2 regions of the Burkholderia latens genome follow, and region 2 is predicted to be linked to the other one. Evidence: riboswitches for the same ligand, from Rfam matches in the RefSeq annotation. Region 2 holds a riboswitch; the other holds the start of a gene.
The links. Region 2 has a riboswitch for manganese ahead of WK25_RS04795 (TMEM165/GDT1 family protein). Riboswitches for the same ligand answer to the same signal wherever they lie in the genome.
Positions count from the first base shown of each region.

Region 1: another riboswitch for manganese. It lies ahead of WK25_RS20275 (sodium:calcium antiporter); the one in region 2 lies ahead of WK25_RS04795 (TMEM165/GDT1 family protein).

Region 1 covers NZ_CP013438.1:165,453-177,272, forward strand. The annotation lists gene WK25_RS20260 (NAD(P)/FAD-dependent oxidoreductase) at 1-1,106, shown strand, start outside; gene WK25_RS20265 (LysR family transcriptional regulator) at 1,242-2,162, shown strand; gene WK25_RS20270 (hypothetical protein) at 2,246-2,614, opposite strand; gene WK25_RS20275 (sodium:calcium antiporter) at 2,789-3,799, opposite strand; yybP-ykoY riboswitch at 3,921-4,057, opposite strand; gene WK25_RS20280 (ExeM/NucH family extracellular endonuclease) at 4,399-6,210, shown strand; gene WK25_RS20285 (S10 family serine carboxypeptidase-like protein) at 7,043-8,893, shown strand; gene WK25_RS20290 (2-oxoglutarate dehydrogenase) at 8,951-9,376, shown strand; gene WK25_RS20295 (hypothetical protein) at 9,394-9,633, shown strand; gene WK25_RS20300 (hypothetical protein) at 9,750-10,745, opposite strand; gene WK25_RS20305 (SDR family NAD(P)-dependent oxidoreductase) at 11,289-11,820, opposite strand, start outside.
Region 2 covers NZ_CP013435.1:1,017,576-1,029,395, reverse strand. The annotation lists gene WK25_RS04820 (disulfide bond formation protein B) at 1-511, shown strand, start outside; gene xdhC (xanthine dehydrogenase accessory protein XdhC) at 1,090-2,094, shown strand; gene WK25_RS04810 (adenosine deaminase) at 2,113-3,138, shown strand; gene WK25_RS04805 (hypothetical protein) at 3,166-3,570, shown strand; gene guaD (guanine deaminase) at 3,587-4,909, shown strand; yybP-ykoY riboswitch at 5,004-5,144, shown strand; gene WK25_RS04795 (TMEM165/GDT1 family protein) at 5,223-5,795, shown strand; gene WK25_RS04790 (DUF4136 domain-containing protein) at 5,879-6,580, opposite strand; gene pepN (aminopeptidase N) at 6,768-9,461, shown strand; gene WK25_RS04780 (class 1 fructose-bisphosphatase) at 9,753-10,766, shown strand; tRNA gene WK25_RS04775 (tRNA-Thr) at 10,976-11,051, shown strand; gene WK25_RS31100 (hypothetical protein) at 11,137-11,310, shown strand; gene WK25_RS04770 (GlsB/YeaQ/YmgE family stress response membrane protein) at 11,490-11,744, shown strand.

The sequences.
Region 1 (11,820 bases), on a different replicon from region 2:
TGCGCGTGTTTCCGAACGACATCGCGCAACTCGAGGAATTCGGCCATCGCAACCTCGACGGTTTCGAGGACACGCTGAAGCGCTACGACATCGACGCCGACATCGAGTGGAACGGCGAGATGACGGTTGCGGTGGATCCCGAGCACGTCGCGCACCTGAAGGGCGACTACGACCTGCATCGCGAATACGGGCACGACGTCGTGCTGCTGAACCGCGAAGAAACGCTCGAGCAACTGAATTCGCCGCTGTTCGCGGGCGCGCTGTGGTCGCGCAACCGCAGCGGCATCGTGCATCCGGCGAAGCTCGCCTGGGGGCTCAAGCGGGCTGCGCTGCAACTCGGCGTGAAGCTGTACGAGAACACGCCGTTGACGACCGTGGCCGATGAAGGCAGCACCGTCTACGTGACGACGCCGAAGGGCAGCGTGCGCGCGCCGCGCGTCGTGTTCGGCAGCGGCACCGCGAAGGTCGGCATTGCCGACATCAATCGTCGCGTGATGCAGGTGCGCGACCACGTGCTCGCGACCGAGCCGCTCACCGACGAGCAGCTCGCGCGGATCGGCTGGCAGAACCGCCAGGGCGTGTACGACACGCGCACGCAGCTCAACTATTTCCGGCTGACGAAGCACAACAACATCATCTTCGGCGGGCTCGTCAGCTATCACTTCGACGGCGATCCGGAGCCGCATCAGGACGGCCGGCGCGAAACCTACTACCGGCTCGCGGAAGCGTTCTACCGCACGTTCCCGCAGTTGGGCGACGTGCGCTTCTCGCATGCGTGGGGCGGCCCGATCGACTATTGCTCGCGCGGCTCGGTGTTCGCGAAGCGCTATCTCGGCGGCAAGGCCGTGTTCGTCGCCGGCTATACGGGCTTCGGCGTCGCGGCGAGCCGGTTCGGCGCGTTCATGGGGCTGAACATCCTGTTCGATCGCGACAGTCCGGAGCGCAAGCTCGACATCGCGAACCAGAGCCCGAGCTACATCCCGCCCGAGCCGGTGCGCTGGGTCGCCGCGAAGATCACGTTCCACGCGTTCGACGGCGCGGATGCCGAAGGCGGCTGGAAGCGCGCGTGGATCAACGGGATCAAGGCGATGGGCTTCCCGATGTAAGCGACGGTCGTCGGTGAACGACGAGTATGGCGTGTGCCGTTGCCGATGGCGGCGCGCGTCCGGTCCGGTCCATCGGCGAGCGCGGCCGGGTATCGCGCCGGCCCGACAACGCGCGCATGCGCAGCGGTTTGAAGCATGTTCTCGAATACCACCGATCTCGACCTCCGGCTCATCCGGGTCTTTCTGGCCGTCGTCGACGCGCGCGGCATCACCGCCGCCGAAGCGTCGCTCGGCGTGCGGCAATCGACGATCAGCACGCAGCTGTCCGCACTCGAAGCCCGCGTCGGCTTCAAACTGTGCGATCGCGGCCGCGGCGGCTTTCGGTTGACGTCGAAGGGCGAACGGTTCGCGGCCACCGCGCGCACGCTGGTCGCCGCGACGTCCGAGTTCGTTGCACGCGTGCGCGACATCGACCGCAAGCTGGTCGGCACGCTGTCGATCGGCCTGATCGGCCAGGCGCCGCTGGTCGAGAACGCCCGCGTGGCCGACGCGATCGGCGCGTTCCGCAAGCGCGACCAGGCCGTCACGTTCGCGATGAAGGTTGCGTCGCCGCAGGAGCTGGAGGAAAGCCTCGTCAACAATCAGCTCGATCTCGCGATCGGCTACTTCTGGCATCGCGTGCCGGGCCTCGACTACACGCCGCTGTTTACCGAGGAGCAGGTGATCTACTGCGGCCGCGGGCATCCGCTTTTTCATGCGGCGCGCCCGGTGTCGGCGGACGACCTCCAGGCGCACGACTGGGTTTGGCGCACGTATCCGGTGCCGGAGGAGCAGTATCCGCTGCCGGAGCGGCGCGTGACCGCGAGCGCGGACAGCATCGAAGCCGCGACGATCCTGATCCTGTCGGGCGGGCATCTCGGCTACCTGCCCGCACACTACGCGGAGCCGTTCGAACAGCGCGGCCTCGTGAAGGCCGTCGGGCGCGACACGTTCAGTTTCGACGTACCGCTGCATCTCGCGATGAAGCGCAGTACGAACGGCAAGCCGATCGTCGACGCGTTCCGCGAGGACCTGCTGCGCGCGTTCAACGTCAAGACGGCGGCGCTCGCCGCGTAGCGCGGCGCGGCGCACTGCGTTGCGACGCGCGGGCGGTGAGCGGTGAGCCATGCGCGGCGCTGTCGGTCTATCGGCCGCGCGGCTTACACGGCTGTGCGTTCGTCGCGATATCCGTTCTTGCCGTCGAAGATCTCCTTCAGTGCGGCGCGCAGTACCACCGGATCGTGGTCGCCGGGTGCGAGATGGATCACGTAACGCGTGTTGCCGTCGAGCCGCGCGGCGGTGCGTTCATCGAGTTCGACTTCGAGCGTGTTGCCCGTCAGCCGCACCGACAGATCCTGCACGTGCGCGGTGAGCTGGTCGCGCACCATCACCTCGATCGTCGAGTCGTCCGGAAAGCGCAGCAGCGAGAAGCAATAGTCTTGCTTTGGATCGTGGCAATAGATGTTCGCGCAACTTTCGTCGTCGTCGACGTCGAACGTTGCAGCACCGACGGTCGCGTGTAGTTCCATGATGTTTCTCTCGATGTGGGTTATCGGGGCGGCGCGGGCCCCGCTTCGACATGACGATGCGCGTCGCGCGCTGCGGACCCGGCCGAAACGCGCGCGCGACGCGGACGGCCCGCCGCAGCCGGTTGTCGCGCGCCGTGCGCGTTCGTCGCGTGCCCGACGCGCAGCTCGCGATTCTCAGCGCGTCAGCGTCACGAACAGATAACCGGCATACCCGGCGCCGTTCGCGAGCAGCGCCCAGATCGCCAGCCCGCGCGCACGCGCATTGACGCGCAGCCAGACCGCCGCGGCGAGCGTGATGACCACGCCGGTCAACACTTCCGGGCGCGGCTCCCACGGCGTCAGCATGATGCCGATCGCCGGCAGCAGCGTGCCCTGGAATACCATCGCGCCGGTGATGTTGCCGAACGCGAGCGTGTCCTTCCGACGGCGGATCCACAGCACGCTGTTGACCTTCTCCGGCAACTCCGTCGCGATCGGCACGATGATCAGCGACAGCAGCAGCGCCGAGATGCCGAGCAGATGCGACACGCCCTCGACGCCGTGAATGAAGCCCTTCGCACCGCCGACGAGCAGCGCGACGCCGATTGCGAGCTGCAGCGCAATGGTCGCAAGGTTCGTCGGCAGCCCGACGCGTGACAGGAACATCGCGTGCGGCGCTTCGGTGCCGTGCCCGGCATCGACGAGTTGCGTCGACGCGCGGAACGTCATCACGACGTACAGCGCGTAGATGCCGACGAGCATCGCGGCGAGCAGCGCGCGGACGGCCCACACGTGATGCGGGACGAACATCGCGATCGTCGCGAGTGCGAACGCGGCGATGAAGTAGTTCAGGTCGCGCACGAAGCCGGTGCGCTCGGGCGCAATCGTACCGCCGAGCCCGCGCGAGCCGATCACCGCGAGCGTCATCAGGAAGGTGGTCAACGTCGCGAGCATCAGCGGCGCGCCGAGAATCGCGCCGACACCGATTTCCTCGTTCACGGCCGCGTTCGACGTGCCGCCCGCGAGCGCGAGCAGCGGCACCATCGTTTCGGGCAGCGCGGTGCCGACCGCCGCGAACAGCGAACCGGTCACGCCTTCGGAGATCTTCAGCCGTTCACCGAGATGTTCGAGCGCATTGGTGAAGAGTTCGGCGGCGACCAGGATGACGAGCAGCATGAACGCCAGTTCGACGAGCATCAACGTCATGCGGCACCTCCGCAGGCGCGTGCGCGGGCGATCGTGGAAGTCGCGAAACGGGAAGGGAAGGCAACGGGATACATGGGGACTCCGTGGTCGGACGTTGACGAACCATGACGCATCTGCCGACGTCCGACCAGGAACGACGCGATGCGTCGATGGTCTCGCCAGACCGATTCGGCCGAACGCGCCACGGCCGCAGGCCGAGTGTGTTGACGCGTTCGCTTTCCGGGGAAGGAAAGCAGGCTACTCCCCAAAGACGAACGGCAGTCTAGCGGAGGCGGCTGCTTTCGGCAAGCCTGCGGGCGCGGCGGCCGGTGCGGCGGAGCAACCGGCGCGTCGGCGCTTCACGATGCGATGCGGCGGCGGGCCGGCAGCGCGGCTGCCGAAGCGCGCGCCCGAACGCGCGCACCGGGGAGCGCATCGGGAGCGCACCGGGAGCGCACCGAAATACGCACCGAAGAACGCACCGGACAGCGCACCGGCGAGCGCGAACGGCGGATCGCAAAAACGGCAGAGCAAATTACATACCCCTATCTTTTGGTTACTAACAACTGTCACCGAACGCCGTTAAGCTTTCGCCATCCTCACAACCGGGATTCCCCGTCATGCGCTCGACAATCCGCCTGTTTGCCCCGCTATTGCTGCTGCCCATGCTGACCGATCCGGCCTTCGCCGCCACGGCCGCCCCCGTCAGCCCGAACTGCGGCGGCAGCACGACGCCGATCGCCGACATTCAGGGGCCGGGCGCGACGTCGCCGCTCGCCGGGCAGAACGTATCGATCGAAGCGGTCGTCACCGCCGACTTCGGCGGCACCGACGGCTTCGGCGGCTTCTTCGTCCAGCAGGCCGATGCGCAGCGCCGCAATCAGCCGGGCGTGTCCGAAGGGCTGTTCGTCTATGCGCCGAAAACGCGCGCGCAGGCCGGCGATCTCGTGCACGTGACGGGCAAGGTCGAGGAGAAATACGGGCAGACGCAGCTCACGCTGGCCGGCGCGATCGCGGTGTGCGCGAACGGGCAGACGGTCACGCCGGCGACGCTCACGCTGCCGGTCGACAGCCCCGCCACGTTCGCCGCGTATGAGGGGATGCGAGTGCGCCTGCCGCAGACGCTGACCGTCACCGAGAACTACGAGCTCGGCCGCTACGGCAGCGTGATGCTGAGCAACGGCCGCCTGCGCACACCGACGAGCGTGGCGCCGCCGTCGCAGGCGCAAGCGCAGATCGAAGCGAACGCACGCAACCGGCTGATCCTCGACGACGGATCCAACAAGCAGAACCCGGCGAGCGTCCCGTATCCGGCGCCGGGACTGTCGGCTGCGAACACGCTGCGCTCGGGTTATACGGTGCGCGACGTCGAAGGCGTGCTCGAAGTGCGGTACGGCGCCTGGCGCGTGCAGCCGCTGCCGGGCGCGGCCGCGCCGGCGTTCGACACGCGTTCGAACCCGCGCACCAATGCGCCGGCGCGCGATCCGAAAGCGAATCTGCGCGTCGCATCGTTCAACGTGCTCAACTACTTCAACGGCAACGGGCTCGGCGGCGGCTTCGACGATCCGAACAACCGCGGTGCGAAGAATTACCAGGAATTCCAGCGTCAGGAAGCAAAGATCGTCAGCGCGCTGAAGGGGTTGAACGCGGACGTGATCGGCCTGATGGAAATCCAGAACAACGGCTACGGCGAACTCGGCGCGGTGCGTCAGCTCGCGGCAAAGCTGGGCAGTCATTGGCGCGTCGTCGATCCGGGCACGTCGCGGCTGGGCGGCGATGCGATCGCGGTCGCGATGATCTACGACAGCCGGACGGTCGAGCCGGTCGGCCGCGCGGCAACGCTCGCGATCGACGACAAGAACCGCCAGCCGCTCGCGCAATCGTTCCGCCGCATCGGCGGCAAGCAGGCGCTGACGATCGCGGTCAACCACCTCAAGTCGAAGAACTGCCCGGACGCGGCAAACGACGATCTCGACCAGGGCGACGGCCAGGGCTGCTGGAACCCGACGCGCACGCGTGCGGCCGCGAAGCTGGCGGACTGGCTCGCGGTTGCGCCGACAGGCGTCGCGGGGCAGGGCACGCTGCTGATCGGCGATTTCAACAGCTACACGTTTGAAGACCCGATCCGCCTGCTCGAATCGCGCGGCTACCGCAATCTCGTCGCGCGCTGGATCGGCGCGAACGCGTACAGCTACGTGTACAACGGCGAAGCCGGCTATCTCGATCACGCGCTCGCATCGCTGCCGCTCGCGTCGCACGTGAAGGCCGTGCACGAATGGCACATCAACGCGGACGAACCGCTCGCGCTGCAGTACACGCTCGCGTACAAGTCGGCCGAGCAGCAGAAGACGTACTACGCGCCGGATGCGTATCGGTCGTCGGATCACGATCCGGTGCTGATCGATATCGCGCTGCCGGGCGGCGGGCGCTGAGCGCCGCAAGCTGGAGCCGTTGAAGTGCGGCGTGCGGCGTCAGCCGCATGTCGGCGCGTGAGCAGCGGCTTCGCCGCTCGCTCACGCGGCGTTTTCCGTTCTCTGCGCGAATAGCGATAGCGCGCCGATTCGCGATTGTCGCAATGCAGTCCGCACTGCGGGGTACGAATCGGCGCGTATTCATTGCGAATAACGGTGTAGTCGTCGTCAGTGCGCATTTGGCGCAGATAGCGTACCCATTCCGGCGTTGTGTAAATAATTCCGCCGAGTATTGAGCGGCCCGTTTGAATCGGTATTTTATGGATCGTGCCGGCTTTATTCGACGATTCGCGCTAATCGATTCAGGATAATTAAAATGAAAGAAAAATCCTGTCGTTTTGAAGGGATTCTGCGCGCGAACTACCCGACTCCGTAAATCGCCACGCCATACGGTCTCAAGCGCCAGTCTCGGATACGAAACGGCCTGTGCCGCGCCGGCGATGCGCTCAATCTGATTGTCTTTCAGAATCCAGACACTGCGCCCCATTTGCATTATCGAAGATTTTTTAATACCGGAATGATCTTTGACAACGCGGCGCAGCACCGCCTATTTTTGTCATGTCGTAAATTTCCGTAATACAAAAGTCGTTGGAACTGCAAGGGGGCGGCGTTCTCGCATCATTCTCCGCCAGCAGTTTGCTGTGTTCTGTATCAAGTTCAGTCTCTCGAAGTAGTCCAATTCCCGATCGCCGTCTGCCGACCGTGCAACGCGAGTGGCGGGTACGCCTGCGCGTTTTTCGGCGGTGGTGGCGGCCAGTGTGAAGCGGTATCCGACCCAACACGAAGGACAGAGATGAAACCAGACAGGAGCAGTGCCGGCATCCGCCGCGGGCGTCGCGGCCGGCTGACCGGGCTAGGCGCATTGACCGCGATGACACTCGCGCTCGCGGGCTGTGGCGGCGACGATTCGTCGTCGGTGGGCGCATCGAGCGTCGCGCAGGCCACCGCGAGCCAGCAGGCCAGCGCGCAACAGGCGGCCGCCAATCAGACGCCGGCGTCCAACCAGCCTTACGTCGACCCGGTCGCGTATTCGATGAACGCGACTGACGGCCTCGCGCCCGCGCAGGTATCCGAGAAGGCGGCGGTGATGCATTACCAGTGGAAGTCCGGCGGCACGACGGTCAACTACACGACGACCACCGGCCACCTGACCGCGCAGGACGCGAACGGCAACGCGGAAGCATCGATGTCCTACGTCGCGTACACCGCGCCGAGCACGAACGGCAAGCCGCGGCCCGTCACGTTCGTCTATAACGGCGGCCCCGGTTCGTCGTCGATCTGGTTGCGGCTCGGCTCGTTCGCGCCGACGCGCGTCGCGACGCCCGATCCGCTGTTCGGCAGCAACTGGCCGAACTATCCGCTCGTCGACAACGCGGAAAGCCTGATCGATACGACCGATCTCGTGTTCATCGACCCGCCCGGCACCGGGCTGTCGGAAGCCGTGTTGCCGAACACGAACCAGAAGTACTGGAGTTCGGACGCGGACGTGAACATCATGCGCGACTTCATTCAGCGCTACCTGAACGTGAACGGCCGTGGGTCGTCGCCGATCTACCTGTACGGCGAATCGTACGGCACGCCGCGTACCGACATGCTCGCGCTCGCGCTCGAATCGGCCGGTGTGCACCTGACGGGGATCGTGCTGCAGTCCGCGATCCTTAACTACTTCGCGGATGCGGTGGAAGCGGTCGCGATCACGCAGTCGACCGAAGGGTTGCTGCTCGACACCGATACCGTGGCCGGCTATCTGCCGGGCTACGCGGCCGTCGCCGAGTACTTCAACCAGGTGTCGCCGGCGCCGGTCAACCCGTATCTGTACGCGCTGCAGACGGAACTGTTCACGACGCTGATCTACAACCAGCTGCAGCGATACTCGCAATCGTGGGTGCTGAGCCAGCTCGGCATTCCGGATGCGCTCGGCACGCCGGTGTTCCCGAGCGATGCGACGCTGAGGCTGTGGTCGGTGCCGTCGAGCCTGACGCTGCAGGCGCTGCGCGGCTACTTCAACGCGAATCCGTTCGGCACGAGCCTGCTGCCGGGCACCACGATCGGCCGTTACGACGGACGCGTGTCGTTGCCGAATTCGGACCCGCGGCTGCAGACGGACGGCGACCCGTCGGACATCCTGATCTCGCAGCCGTTCACGAACGCGCTTGCGACGCAGATGCCCGACTACCTCGGTTACACCGCGCCGAACGCGACCTACCTGCCATTGAACGACAACATCATCGAGGTGTGGGACTTCTCGCATGACGGCCAGCCGATGCCCGACACGATCCCCGATCTGCTCGGTGCGCTGCAGCTGAATCCGAAGCTCCACGTGCTCGCGGAGAACGGGCTGCACGACCTCGCGACGCCGTTCTTCAATACCGAGAAGCAGCTCGCGCGTCTGCAGACGGTGAAGGGGCTGAACCCGAAGCTGCAGGTGAACTTCTTCCAGGGCGGGCACATGACGTATCTGGATGACGTCGCCCGTCCGCAGATGAAGCGCGACCTGACGCTGTTCTATCAGGGCGGGCGGATTCCGACCGCGCTGACGCTGCGCACGCTGCCGCCGCCGTGGCCGGACGAGAACCCGGCCGGCACGCCGACCGGCAGCACGCCGGGCGGCACGGCCGCGACGACGCTGGCGGTCGCACCTTGAGCAACGCACGCGTTGCGCCAAGGGAACCCTCTATTCATCCATTGAATGCGAGCGATCATGTCTCTACTCAACTTGATGCGGCATATGTCTTTGTCGATCGTCGTCGGTGCAGTGACGAGCAGCGCCTACGCGCTGCCGCCGCAGGCGGTCGCGCCGGTGAAGCTGCCGCACGGCGCGCACGGCGTCGACGGTCCGTTCTTTCCTTCGACCCGCGCGGCGCCGGTGCTGCCGTCGACCGGCGCGACGCTGCAGCAGCAGGCGCAAAAGCGGATCGATGCGCGGCTCGGCGGCAACACGGTGCTGAGCAACGGCGCGGCGGTGACGAAGGCGCAGGCGCAGAGCAGCGGGCTCGGGTTCGTCGCGAAGCACTTCGACGAGATCGATGCGAAACACACCGGTCGCGTAACGATGAGCGACGTGCGGCAGTTCATCCAGCAGCGGCAGGTGCAGGCGCAACAGGAACAGCAGGACCAGCAGGAGTGAGGGTGTAGTGCGGTCGCATGCTGGCCGCCGGGACGGCGCCGAACGTGGCGCCGTCCGCCAGAATTGCCGAGCAGAACGGCATCGACACGGACGGCGCCCGGAAAGTCATCATGGATTCGCCCGGCGGCATTCCTCTTGGCCGGCCGTGCTTTCCGGGGAAGTGGCATAACCCACCGGTCTCCTTGTCTCCGCACGGGGCCAGCGCCATCATCGGCGCCGAGTACGCCATCGACGGCCGAACCGTTCCAACGGCGTGATCCAAGCCGCTTGTCCGTGGGCGTTGGCGCGCTTCGACATAGGCGAAGCCCGTTTCTCGGATAGCTGTTCGCGGCGCTGCTTGAGGGTGCACGGCAAGCTCAGCCGCCGCGATTGCTTAGTTTTGCGTGAGCGGATTCAGCGTTGTGCACAGGAAACCCGTGCAGTTGCTGGCCTCGAAGTAGAAAGATGCCGTCGGCGACGGCATGCCGAGAGCGAGATCGCCTAAATACGCATTGCCCTGCGCACCGAACGTATTCAACTGCTGGACGAAGCTCGCGCCGGTCGCCTGGACCGCGGCCGACTGGTACGTGAAAGTCGCCGACTGAGTTTGGTCCTTCATGTAGATCCACGAGAGATTAATCGCGCCAGTCGGTTGCAAAGGGCCGAACTGCATCTTGCCCTTCGATCGATAGCCCTTCGCCCCCTCGCTGTTGGCCTGCGTGATGAAGTCCCCGACGGTCGACGTCGGTATCACTGCATCGTATGTGTAGGTCGCGTTCGACGCGTTGTTCTTCATGTACACGTTCGCCTGTTCCGATCCCGCGACCATCGGGCCCAGGAACCAGTAGCCCGACTGCCCCTCGGCGTTCGCCTGCGCGACGAACGCGTCCGGGTTCGTCGACAGGTCCGCTGTCGTGTATGAGTAGGTGGCCGACGAGCCGCTGTCCTTGCGATAGAGATAACCGTACGTGAGCGGCCCTTCGAACCGGTAGCCGCTCGTGCCTTGTGCGTTGGCCTGGCTGACAAAGCCCGTCATGGTGGTCGGCGTCGGCTGCAACTGGTAGGTGTATATCTGCGCGGCGCCGTCGTTTACGAAGATCGATTGCGAGCCGCCATTGCCGGCGTCGTAGAAGGAGTCGCCGAGGTAGCGATAGCCCTTTGCGCCTTCGTTGTTGATCAGCGTCAGGAAGCTCGCCTGATCCGCCGCACTGGGCAGGGCATCGTAGCGCAGCGTCAGCGTACTGTTGCCGGAGCCGTCGCTACCTCCGATGCGCCCGGTGTTGGTGGACTCTGCTACGTTCCCGGGCTGCGCCGGGGAAGAGGAACTATCGTCGCCCCCGCAAGCGGTCAGTGCCAGACAGCTCAACACGATCAATGCAATGGTTCTCACGGGGATCACCTTTTTATGAACAGGGCGGCACCGGTGCGTGCGGCACAGCGATGCTTGCACTCGCAGCGCATGCGAAAGAGACGGCTTCACAAGGGTCGTGGGGCTGCAACTTTCGTTGCTCGCATAATCCAGGGCATTGAAGCGACCGAGACCGGGTAGTGCGCCACGCCGATCGCGGTTACGGCGTCCAACGACCTTTGCGAATCGATCTCCAAGATTACAGCGACCGACCAGGCTGCGTGGTCAAAGACTGTTAGATGTCAGTGCCGAGTGAGGCTGATCTGGCCCCGCAGACCCATACATTGCACGGAACCGTGGAGGCTGATGCCGTAGAGGAAAAAAACGGTCACGACTTCGGGAAAAGTCGTCAACTCGCGCACCGACCGGCTCGTCAGTGGAAGACTCTGAACGATCCTGAAGCGGCCATCCGCAATCGCATGGCCGCTTCGCGGAGTATGGCGGCCCGCGAGTGCATTGGGCTTCGGTTGTCAAAGTTGTCCCCGTTAATGTCCCGATGTGACCGCGGAGCTGTCGGCCGGTGTTTTAAAAGGCGCTCTTTATAACGCCTCCATCGGCTCGCAACGCGGCTCCCGTCGTGGCCGACGAAAGCGGACTGGCGATATAGGCCACGAGCGACGCAACCTCCTGCGGTGAGCCAAATCGCTTGATGAGCGATGTGGGGCGGACCTTCTCGAAGAACTCCCGTTCGAACGCTTCAAACGATTTGCCGTCGGCGCTTGCAAGCGCCTCCACGAACTCGCCCACGCCACGCGATTTCGTCGGCCCCGGCAGCACGCTATTGACCGTAATGCCAGTGCCGGCAACGGCTTCCGCGAGCCCGCGCGATACGGCAATCTGCGCGGCTTTCGTCATCCCATAGTGGATCATTTCCGCTGGAATCTGCACGCCGCTTTCGCTCGAAATGAAGATGATGCGCCCCCAGTTGGCACGCTTCATCGCAGGCAGAAACAGGCGAGCGAGGCGTACGCCGCTCAACACGTTGACGTCGAAGAAACGCGACCAGTCGGCATCGGCGATCTCCTCAAATGGCTTGGGCTCGAAGATACCCAGGTTG
Region 2 (11,820 bases):
GAACGACTCCACGCTCGCACTTCGCCGTGAACGCCGCCTGCTGATGCTGCTCGGCTGGGTGTGCATCGCCCTGCTGGCGGGCGCGCTATACCTTCAGTACGTGAAGAACGAGGATCCGTGCCCGCTGTGCATCATCCAGCGCTACTTCTTCGCGGCGATCGGCATCTTCGCGTTCCTCGCGGCCGGGATGCGCAACTGGCGCGGCATCTGGGTGCTCGAACTGCTGATCGCGATCGCCGCGGCCGGCGGCGTCGGCACCGCCGCGCGGCATCTGTCGATCCAGATGAATCCGGGCTTCAGCTGCGGCTTCAACACGCTGCAGCCGATCGTCGACAGCCTGCCGCCCGCGCAATGGTTCCCCGGCATGTTCAAGGTCGCCGGCCTGTGCGAGACCGTCTACCCGCCGATCCTCGGCATCCTGCTGCCCGGCTGGGCGCTGATCGCGTTCGCCGTAATCCTCGTTGCCGTCGCATCGAGCGTCTGGCGCCATCGCCGGAAACTGGCAGGCTGACACGCTGAGCCGGCCGCCGCCGGGCCACTGCGCCGATGCCGGCCGAGCTGTGCCCGCGGCCGCCTTTTAGCCCGCTGGGCGTAAACACCTACCGGTGGCGCTGCGCTGTTTTCCGGGCGTACGCGCATTGCAGGCCATTGGCGCGCATGTCCCGCCACACGGGCGTTTCCGCCGGATGCCCGCGCATCGCCGCCACGATCCCGCGCGGCGGGCCTATGATCGACATGATCGCCGCCTGATGACGCGGATCACTGCCCGGCAATGTTCGCGCCGCATCGCAGTGCTATCTTCGCGACTGGATGGCGATCTACGTGCGCGAGACCAGGCGGTCTCACCTCCTGCGTAACGCGCGCCCGATCCGCAATGTCGACTGGATTCATCATGACAACGCAACCCATCCGCATCCGTCATCCTCATGGCGTCCGCACGTCCCTCGGCACCGAACGCGCGTGCCTTCGGCGCGATAGCGCCGCACCGGCTCCGTCGTGTGCCCGAACCGCCCCGCTCCCGCTTGCCGCCCCCGCGCCCGCTGACCCACACCGCGCGCCGCGCCGCGCCGTCCCGAACGGAGCGCACTGATGGAAGCGTGGCTCGGCGATCTGCAGCAACTGCTCGCGCACGGTGAAGCAGCCGTGCTCGTGACGGTCGCGCATACCGACGGCTCCGCGCCGCGCGAGGCCGGCACCAAAATGCTGGTCACGCGCGACACGGCCCGCCATACGATCGGCGGCGGTCATCTGGAATGGAAGGCAATCGAGATCGCGCGGCATCTGCTGAAAGACGGTGCGCACGTGCCGCACGCACGCCGGCTCGAACGGCTCGCGCTCGGGCCGAGCCTCGGCCAGTGCTGCGGCGGTGCGGTCGTGCTCGCGTTCGAGCGCCTGGACGTCGGCGACCTCGGCTGGATCATGTCGCTCGCGAAACGCGTCGCGGCCGGCGCCGCGACCGTCCGTAGCGTATCATTCGGCCCCTCGCCCGGCGCGCCGCTGCTGAGCGAGCCCGAACCGCAAGCCGCGCGCGCCGATTGCCTGCTGTGGGAAACCGGCGGCGTGTCGCTGATGACCGAAACGATCGCGCCGTATGCGTTCCCCGTCGTGCTGTTCGGCGCCGGACACATCGGCACCGCGCTCGTGAAGGTGCTCGCGACGTTGCCGTGCCAAGTGCGCTGGGTCGACGGACCCGATGCGGCGTTCCCGCCGGCAGACGCGCTCGCCGGAATCGGCAATCTCTCGATCGACGCGCTGGCGAGCCCGGCCGAGGCCGTCGACGCGGCGCCGCCGCGCGCGTACTTCGTCGTGATGACGCACGATCACGCACTCGACTTCATGCTGGCCGAGCGCATCCTGCGGCGCGGCGACTACGCGTACTTCGGGATGACCGGATCGCGCACGAAGCGCGCGCAGTTCGATCACCGGCTGGCAGCGATCGGCATCGACCCGGCCCAGGTCGCGCGGATGCACTGCCCGATCGGCGTCGACGGCATCGTCGACAAGGCGCCCGAAGTGATCGCGATCTCGGTGGCCGCGCAGTTGCTGCAGGCCGTCGAGGCGAACGCGTCCGCGCAGGTTCCCTCATCTTTCTGACCGACCAAGAACAACGCCATGACCCCGACATTCAAGGACAAGATTGCCCGCGCGCCGAAAGCGGAACTGCACATCCATATCGAAGGCTCGCTCGAGCCCGAACTGATCTTCGCGCTCGCGCAGCGCAACGGCGTGACGCTCGCGTACGAATCGATCGACGCGCTGCGCGCCGCATACGCATTCACCGACCTGCAGTCGTTCCTCGACATCTATTACGCCGGCGCGAGCGTGCTGCTGACCGAGCAGGACTTCTACGACATGACGGCGGCGTACTGCGAACGCGCGCTCGCCGACAACGTCGTCCATACCGAGCTGTTCTTCGACCCGCAGACGCACACCGAACGCGGCGTGCCGATCGAAACGGTGGTTGCCGGCATCGATCGCGCGCTCGCCGATGCCGAGCAGCGCGGGCTGTCGAGCAAGCTGATCCCGTGCTTCCTGCGCCACCTTTCCGAAGACGACGCGCTCGCGACGTTCGAATCCGCATTGCCGCTGTTCGAGCGCTATCGCCACCGGCTGATCGGCGTCGGCCTCGATTCGTCCGAACTCGGCCATCCGCCGACGAAGTTCGCGCGCGTGTTCGAGAAGGCGCGGGCGCTCGGGCTGAAGCTGGTCGCGCACGCGGGCGAGGAAGGCCCGCCAGCGTATATCTACGAAGCGCTCGACGTGCTGAAGGTCGACCGCATCGATCATGGCGTGCGCAGCATCGAGGACGCGGCGCTCGTCGAACGCCTCGCGCGCACGCGCACGGCGCTGACCGTGTGCCCGCTGTCGAACCTGAAGCTGTGCGTGTTCGACGACATGAAGAAGCACACGCTGAAGGCGCTGCTCGACCGCGGCGTCGCGGTGACGATCAACTCCGACGATCCGGCCTATTTCGGCGGCTACGTGAACGACAACTACTTCGCGACGGTCGACGGACTCCAGCTGACGGACGCCGAAGTGTACGCAGTGATCCGCAACGGCTTCGAAGCGTCGTTCGTCGATGCCGCGCAGCGCGATGCGCTGATCGCGCGCCTCGATTCGTACTGGCAGGCGGCGTGACGGCCGGCATCGGGTTTCGCTAGACAGATGAAACGTCGTCACGCCATCCGCTTTCCGGTGCACGGTTCGGCGCTGCACCGCGTGTCGCGCATGCGCGCACCGTACACGCATGCCGCGATCGCGGCGGCCGCATCCGTGGCGACGGCGTTGACGGCGTCGTACGCCGTCGCGCGGCGAAGCCGCTTGGGGCGGCTCGTCACGCAGCGCGCTGCCGCGCCGGTTGCCATCGCGATCGCACCGGCGCTCGCGGCAATGTTCGCGGCCCCGCGTCACGCAGCGGCCGCCTCCACGCTCGCGTGCGCGATCGCCGTGCAGTACGCGCTTGCATCCGCATTCGCGGTCGCACACTGCTGCAGCGAAGCGGCGCCCACTCTGCTGTCCGTGCCAGCAAGCGCACGAACCGACCGTTTTCCTCTGTTCGCCTTACCTTGATGCAGGACCCTTCGTCATGACGCAAACCGCTTTTCGTTCCCAGCTGCTGACCTTCAACGGCGACCCGGCGCAATCGAGCCAGGCCGCGAACTACGAGGCCGACGGCCTGCTGATCGTCGACGACGGCAAGGTCGTCGCGGCCGGCCCGCATGCGCGGCTCGCGGCGACACTCGCACGCGACGCGATCGTCCACGACCAGCGCGACAAGCTGATCGTGCCCGGCTTCATCGACACGCACATCCACTATCCGCAGACGGACATGATCGCGTCGCCGGCGCCCGGCCTGCTGCCGTGGCTCGACAAGTACACGTTCCCGACCGAGCGCCAGTTCGGCGATCCGGAGCATGCGCGCGAAGTGGCCGACTTCTTCGTCGACGAACTGCTCGCATGCGGGACGACGAGCGCGCTCGTCTACTGCACCGTGCACAAGCAGTCGGCCGATGCGCTGTTCGCCGCGAGCGCCGCGCGCGACGTGCGGATGATCGCGGGCAAGGTGCTGATGGATCGCAACTGCCCCGAGTTCCTGCGCGACACCGCGCAATCGGGCTACGACGACAGTGCCGAACTGATCAGCCGCTGGCACGGCAACGGCCGGCAGCTTTACGCGCTCACACCGCGCTTCGCGCCGACGTCGACCGAGGCGCAGCTCGAGGCGTGCGGCGAACTCGCTCGCCGCCATCCGGACGTGTTCGTGCAGAGCCACGTCGCGGAAAACGTCGATGAAGTGAAATGGGTGGCCGAGCTGTTCCCCGGCCACCGCAGCTATCTCGACATCTACGATCGCTATGGGCTGCTGCGGCCGCGCGCAGTGTACGGCCACTGCATCCACCTTGACGACGAGGACCGCCGCCGGATGGCCGAGACGCGCACCGTCGTCGCCCACTGCCCGACGTCGAACTTCTTCCTCGGCAGCGGGCTGTTCGACTTCGACAAGGCGGGCGAATTCGACGTGCCCGTCACGCTCGCGACCGACGTCGGCGGCGGCACGTCGTTCTCGATGCTGCAGACGATGAACGAGGCGCACAAGGTCGCGCGGCTGTCAGGCCATCACTTGACCGCCACGCGGATGTTCTGGCTGGCGACGGCCGGCGCCGCGCACGCGCTCAATCTAGCCGATACGGTCGGCACACTGGCACCACACACCGAAGCCGACTTCGTCGTGCTCGACCCGCAGGCCACGCCGCTGCTCGCGCGCCGCACGAAGCGCGCGGATTCGCTCGAGGAGTTGCTGTTCGCGTTCGCGCTGCTCGGCGACGACCGCGCCGTGTACCGCACGTACGCGGCCGGCCGGCTCGTGCACGAGCGCGGTACAGCGCGCCGCACTGCGACCCCGGCGTAACCTGCGCCGGTAAGCCTTGCTGCCGCTCCGGCGTGCGCGGCGACGCATACCGGAGCGGCCGAATCCGCATTGCACGCGGCACGCGTCGTGCTAGAATGCGGCCCTCATTGGGGAGTAGCCGCTCCGCTCGATGTCCCGCGCTTTCGGCGCGCATCGTGACGGAGGCGTCCGTCAACAGACTTGGCCGTTCGGCCATGGCGGGCGCAGCCACCAGGGCCTGGCGAGACCGATGGTTCACTGCGCGCCGCATCAGGGCCCGGCGCGCGGCGGATCGTCGCTCGCACGCACAACATCGGCCCGCGGAACCCCGTACGTGTCTCAAGCCTTCCTGATCTCCACCGGCGCCGTCGCCCTCGCTGAAATCGGCGACAAGACCCAACTGCTGTCCCTCGTGCTGGCCGCGCGCTATCGCAGGCCCGTGCCGATCATTCTCGGCGTGCTCGTCGCGACGCTCGTGAATCACGGGTTCGCCGGGGCCCTCGGCGAATGGCTCGGCGTGCTGGTCACGCCGTCGATCATGCGCTGGGCGCTCGCAATCTCTTTCATCGCGATGGGGCTGTGGATTCTCGTGCCGGACAAGCTCGACGAGGACGAAGCCAATGCGACGCGCTCGCGGCTGGGCGTGTTCGGCGCGACGCTGGTTGCATTCTTTCTCGCGGAAATGGGCGACAAGACACAAATCGCGACCGTCGCGCTCGCCGCGCGCTTCCAGGATTACATCGGCGTGGTGGCCGGCACGACGTTCGGGATGATGCTCGCGAACGTGCCGGCGATCGTGCTCGGCGACCGTTTTGCGCACCGCCTGCCGACGAAGTTCGTGCACGGCATCGCCGCGGTGCTGTTCGTCGTGCTGGGTGCGCTGGCGCTGCTGGGCGTCGGAGTTTGATTCGAGTTCGACGCACAGCCGCCGCGCGCTAGCGCGCGAGCATGCGGGCGGCGCGGCCGGGGGCCGCGCGTATCGCGATCGCGTTACTTCGGAGCCGCCGCACCCGATGCCGGGGCCGCCGGCACCGCGCGCTCGTTGGCGGCCGGCGCGGCCGGCCCGCCGCGCTTGTCGACCGGCAGCCGCACCGTACGAATCGCGCCGTTCGACAACGGGAAATCGGCGAGCGCGCTGCGCGCGAGGAACGGCATCGCGTACAGCAACGCGCCGTTGTCGCCGGTAGTGCGTGCGGTCACGTTGTAGACCTCCTTGCCGGTCGCGCGCTCGGTGATCCGGATCCCGAGCGTGTAGTCGAACACCTGATAGGTTTGCGCGACATAGCCGGCCGGCATCCCGCCCCAGGGCCCCCACGGGCCCCACGGGCCGCCCCGCCAGTACGGCCCCGGCCCCATGAACCACGGGTCGTAGTAGACGGGCTGCGGCACCGTCACCAGATCGCTGCCGACGCCGTACGTCAGCCCGACCAGATAGCGCGCCTGCGCGGCCGGCACCGGACGAAACGCGTACGCAGACAATTCGTTTGCGACGATCGGCTCGTAGGTCGACTGCTCGATGCTGTGTTTCTGCGCGTCGGTGCGCGTGAACGCGTACGTGCGTGTGGCGTCGCTGCCGCTCCAGTCCGAGAAGGCCGTGACCTGTGTCGTCACATAGCTCGTGCAGCCCGCGAGCAGCGCCACGCACAGCCCCGCCACCCAGCCCGCACCGCGTTGTATCCATTCGCGTTTCATGTCGATCCTCGTCGATCCGTCATCCGTTCGTCGCACCGCGCGAAGCATACGGGATGCCGATAATACGCGGACTCCCGGAACCGGTAAAAAGTTCGCAGCGGCACGCGGCCGCAAGCCTTTGTACAATGGCCCGGTTCGCCCGGCCCGCGTCGCGGGCCCGATCCCCACTCCACCGACCTCGACGACCATGTCCGACAACGCATCTTCCACCGTGATCCGCCGCGCCGACTACACGCCGCCGGCCTTCCTCATCGATTCCGTCGCACTCGAATTCGATCTCGCACCGGCGCGCACGATCGTCAGGAATACGATGCGCGTGCGCCGCAATCCGGATGCCGCACCCAACCCGCATCTGGAGCTGATGGGCGAAGCGCTCGAATTCCTCGGCGCGCAGCTCGACCACGCACCGTATGGCGCCGTGCGCGCGCACGAACACGGCCTCACCGTCGAAAACGTGCCGGACGCGTTCGAGCTCACCATCTCGAGCGCATGCGCGCCGGACCAGAACACGACGCTGTCGGGCCTGTACGTGTCGAGCGGCAACTTCTTCACGCAGTGCGAGGCCGAAGGCTTTCGCCGCATCACCTACTTCCTCGACCGTCCCGACGTGATGGCGTCGTACACGGTCACGCTGCGCGCCGACAAGGCCGCGTATCCGGTGCTGCTGTCGAACGGCAACCTCGTCGACTCGGGCGAGTTGCCCGAAGGGCGCCACTTCGCGAAATGGGAAGACCCGTTCCGCAAGCCGAGCTACCTGTTCGCGCTGGTCGCGGGCAAGCTCGTCGCGATCGAGGAAAAAATCACCACCGGCTCCGGCAAGGAAAAGCTGTTGCAGGTATGGGTCGAACCGTCCGATCTCGACAAGACGCGCCACGCGATGGATTCGTTGATCCACTCGATCCGCTGGGACGAAAAGCGCTTCGGCCTCGAGCTCGATCTCGACCGCTTCATGATCGTCGCGGTCGGCGACTTCAACATGGGCGCGATGGAGAACAAGGGGCTCAACATCTTCAATACGAAGTACGTGCTCGCGAACCCCGAGACCGCGACCGACACCGATTTCGCGAACATCGAGTCGGTGGTCGGCCACGAGTACTTCCACAACTGGACCGGCAACCGCGTGACCTGCCGCGACTGGTTCCAGCTGAGCCTGAAGGAAGGGCTGACCGTGTTCCGCGACCAGGAATTCTCGGCCGACATGGCCGCGGGCGATGACGTGGCATCAGCGGCCCGCGCAGTCAAGCGCATCGAGGACGTGCGCGTGCTGCGCCAGCTTCAGTTCGCCGAGGACGCCGGCCCGATGGCGCACCCGGTGCGGCCGGAAAGCTACGTCGAGATCAACAACTTCTACACGATGACCGTGTACGAGAAAGGCTCGGAAGTCGTGCGGATGTATCAGACGCTGTTCGGCCGCGACGGCTTCCGCAAAGGGATGGACCTGTACTTCAAGCGCCATGACGGCCACGCGGTGACCTGCGACGACTTCCGTCACGCGATGGCCGATGCGAATGGGCGCGATCTCGCGCAGTTCGAGCGCTGGTACAGCCAGGCCGGCACGCCGCGCGTGTCGGTGCGCACCGCGTACGACGCGGCCGCGCGCCGCTACACCGTTACGCTCGCGCAGGGCTACGGCGACGCATCGCCGGCCGCGCGCGCCACGCAGCAAGGCCCGCTGCTGATTCCGTTCGCGATCGGCCTGATCGGCCGCGACGGCCGCGACCTGCCGCTGCGTGTGGACGGCGAAGCCGCTGCATCGGGCACGACGCGCGTGCTCGAGTTCACCGACACCGAGCAAACCTTCACGTTCGTCGACGTGCCGGAACATCCGCTGCCGTCGCTGCTGCGCAATTTCTCGGCGCCGGTGATCGTCGAGTACGACTACAGCGACGACGACCTCGCGTTCCTGCTCGCGCACGACAGCGACCCGTTCAACCGCTGGGAAGCCGGCCAGCGCCTCGCCACGCGCGCGCTGCTGACGCTCGCGTCGCGCGCGGCCGCGAACGAGCCGCTCACGCTCGGCGAGAACTTCGTCGCCGCGTTCCGCCGCGTGCTGACCGATGCGAGCCTGTCGCCAGCTTTCCGCGAGCTGGCGCTCACGCTGCCGTCGGAAACCTATCTGGCCGACCAGATGGCCGAAGCCGATCCGGCCGCCGTCCACCGCGCGCGCCAGTTCGTGCGCCGCCAGCTCGCGACCGCGCTGCGCGCCGACTGGCTCGCAGCTTACGAGCAGCACCAGACGCCGGGCGCGTACGAGCCGACGCCCGAGGCGTCCGGCCGCCGCGCGCTGAAGAACCTCGCGCTCGCGTATCTCGCCGAACTCGAGGATCCGGCCGACGCCGTGCGCATCGCGACCGCGCAGTACGACGCGGCGAACAACATGACCGATCGCGCGGCGGCGCTCGGCGCGCTGCTCGCCGCTGCAGCGGCCGGCGCGGACGACGCGGCCACACGTGCGCTCGACGACTTCTACCGCCGCTTCGAGAAGGAAGCGCTCGTGATCGACAAGTGGTTCGCGATGCAGGCCGCGCAGCGGGGTACGCCGGCCCGGCCGACGCTCGAGAAAGTCCGCAAGCTGATGGCCCACCCGGCGTTCAACCTGAAGAATCCGAACCGCGCGCGCTCGCTGATCTTCAGCTTCTGCGCGGCGAATCCCGCGCAATTCCACGCGGCCGACGGTTCGGGCTATGCGTTCTGGGCCGAGCAGGTGCTCGCGCTCGATGCGATCAACCCGCAGGTTGCCGCACGGCTCGCCCGTTCGCTCGAACTGTGGCGCCGCTTCACGCCCGCGCTGCGCGACCGGATGCGCGAAGCGCTCGAACAGGTCGCGTCAGGCGCCAAGTCGCGGGACGTGCGCGAGATCGTCGAGAAGGCGCTCGCGTAACCGGCCGCCGCCCAGCGATTGCCTCGCGCATTGGCGCGCAGCGAAGCCGGTGCCGTCCGTCGCGGCGCCGGCTTTTTTATCGGCCGAAGTTTGACGGGGTCGGAGCTGGACAGCGCTTTGAGCGCCTGGCCGCCACGGCGCTGCAGGCCCGCTTGCGTGCACTGCCCACGCCGGAACGCGCCGTGGCCGCCACCGTGTCGTGTAACCGGACGAAAAAAGGCGGCGGCGCGCGAAGCACGGCGGGTAAAATTGCGGCAATTCAAGGATTCTTTTGGCCTCTCGGAGTCTGTCATGTCCATTGCCCGCCGCACCACGCTGTCCAAGTTCCTGATCGAGCAGCAGCGTGAGACCAACAACCTCCCCGCCGACCTCCGCCTGCTGATCGAAGTCGTCGCCCGCGCGTGCAAGGCGATCAGCTACAACGTGTCGAAGGGCGCGCTCGGCGACGCGCTCGGCACTGCCGGCAGCGAGAACGTCCAGGGCGAAGTGCAGAAGAAGCTCGACATCCTGTCGAACGAAATCCTGCTCGACGCGAACGAATGGGGCGGCAACCTTGCCGCGATGGCATCCGAGGAGATGGAAACGTTCTTCCCGATTCCCGCCAACTATCCGCGCGGCGAATACCTGCTCGTGTTCGATCCGCTCGACGGCTCGTCGAACATCGACGTGAACGTGTCGATCGGCACGATCTTCTCGGTGCTGCGCTGCCCGGACGGCAAGCAGGCCACCGAGGAATCGTTCCTGCAGCCGGGCACGCAGCAGGTCGCGGCAGGCTACGCGGTGTACGGTCCGCAAACGGTGTTCGTGCTGACGACCGGCAACGGCGTGAACTGCTTCACGCTCGACCGCGAAGTCGGCTCGTGGGTGCTCACGCAGAGCAACATGCAGATCCCCGCCGACACGCGCGAATACGCGATCAACGCGTCGAACGCCCGCCACTGGTACGAGCCGGTGCAGCGCTACGTGAACGAACTGAACGCCGGCAAGGAAGGCCCGCGCGGCGACAATTTCAACATGCGCTGGATCGCATCGATGGTCGCGGACGTACACCGGATCCTGAACCGCGGCGGCATCTTCATGTACCCGGCCGACAAGCGCACGCCCGACCGTCCGGGCAAGCTGCGCCTGATGTACGAGGCGAACCCGATGTCGTTCATCGTCGAACAGGCGGGCGGCGCCGCGACGACGGGCACGCAGCGCATCATGGAAGTGCAACCGACCGGCCTGCATCAGCGCGTACCGGTGTTCCTCGGTTCGAAGAACGAAGTCGAGCGCGTGACCGCCTATCACAACGAAGGCAAATAAATTTGCGCTGCAGCACTAGACGAAGGTGCGAGACGTCAGTACAATCGCGCCTTCGCGATGTGGCCCTGACAGGCTGCATCGCAGTGAAGTGAAAGCGGGAAATCCGCCGGATCGATGGTTTCGCGAAGCAGCAGCGGCAAGCTGAAAAAAATTTCGCAAAACCTATTGCCAAGATCGCGGAAATCACCCTATAATTTCACTTCTCTGCTGCCGGTGTAGCTCAGTTGGTAGAGCAGCGCATTCGTAATGCGAAGGTCGTAGGTTCGACTCCTATCTCCGGCACCAAGATATAAAGGCCTGACAAGTGATGCTTGTCAGGCCTTTTCTCTTTTCCGATCGCGTTTTCGGCACACGTTCCGATATTCGAAACGTGTGCACCCTTCCCCCGCGTCGTCGGCTCACGCTTCACTGCCTTGCGTTCACGCTCGACGGCGCCCGCGATCCGGCGCTCGACGATCTCGAACGATGCCTGCACGACGCCGCGCTGCCTTTCGCGCTCGTCACGCCTGCATCGCGCGCGGCACCGCATCGACTCGGGCGGTAGCCAGACGAATCGCCTGGAAAAACCCGTTCAGGGTGCATAACATTACTTAACGATTCCGACCCGTCTATCGCGTTACATTGCGAAGGCGGCGCGGCGGGTCGCAGTGCCGCCTTCATGCAGCTTGCGGCGAAACAGCCGGCGTCCGGTCATTTCGACTCAAACACAAGGAGAGGATCACCATGACTCATGGCTTGATTATGTGGCTCATCATCGGTGCGATCGCCGGCTGGCTCGCGGGACTGCTCGTCAAGGGCGGCGGGTTCGGCCTGATCGTCGACATCATCGTCGGCATCGTCGGCGCGGTGATCGGCGGCTGGCTGGCGGGACTGCTCGGCATCAGCATCGGCAGCGGCTTCATCGGTTCGGTGATCGTCGCGGTCATCGGCGCCGTGATCCTGCTGTTCGTGATCCGGCTATTCAGGCGCGCAGCCTGACGATCTTCTCGCGCGCCTTCGGGCGCGCTTTCTTTTCCATATCGGAACGGCGCGCGGCATCCGTCGCGCGCCGACA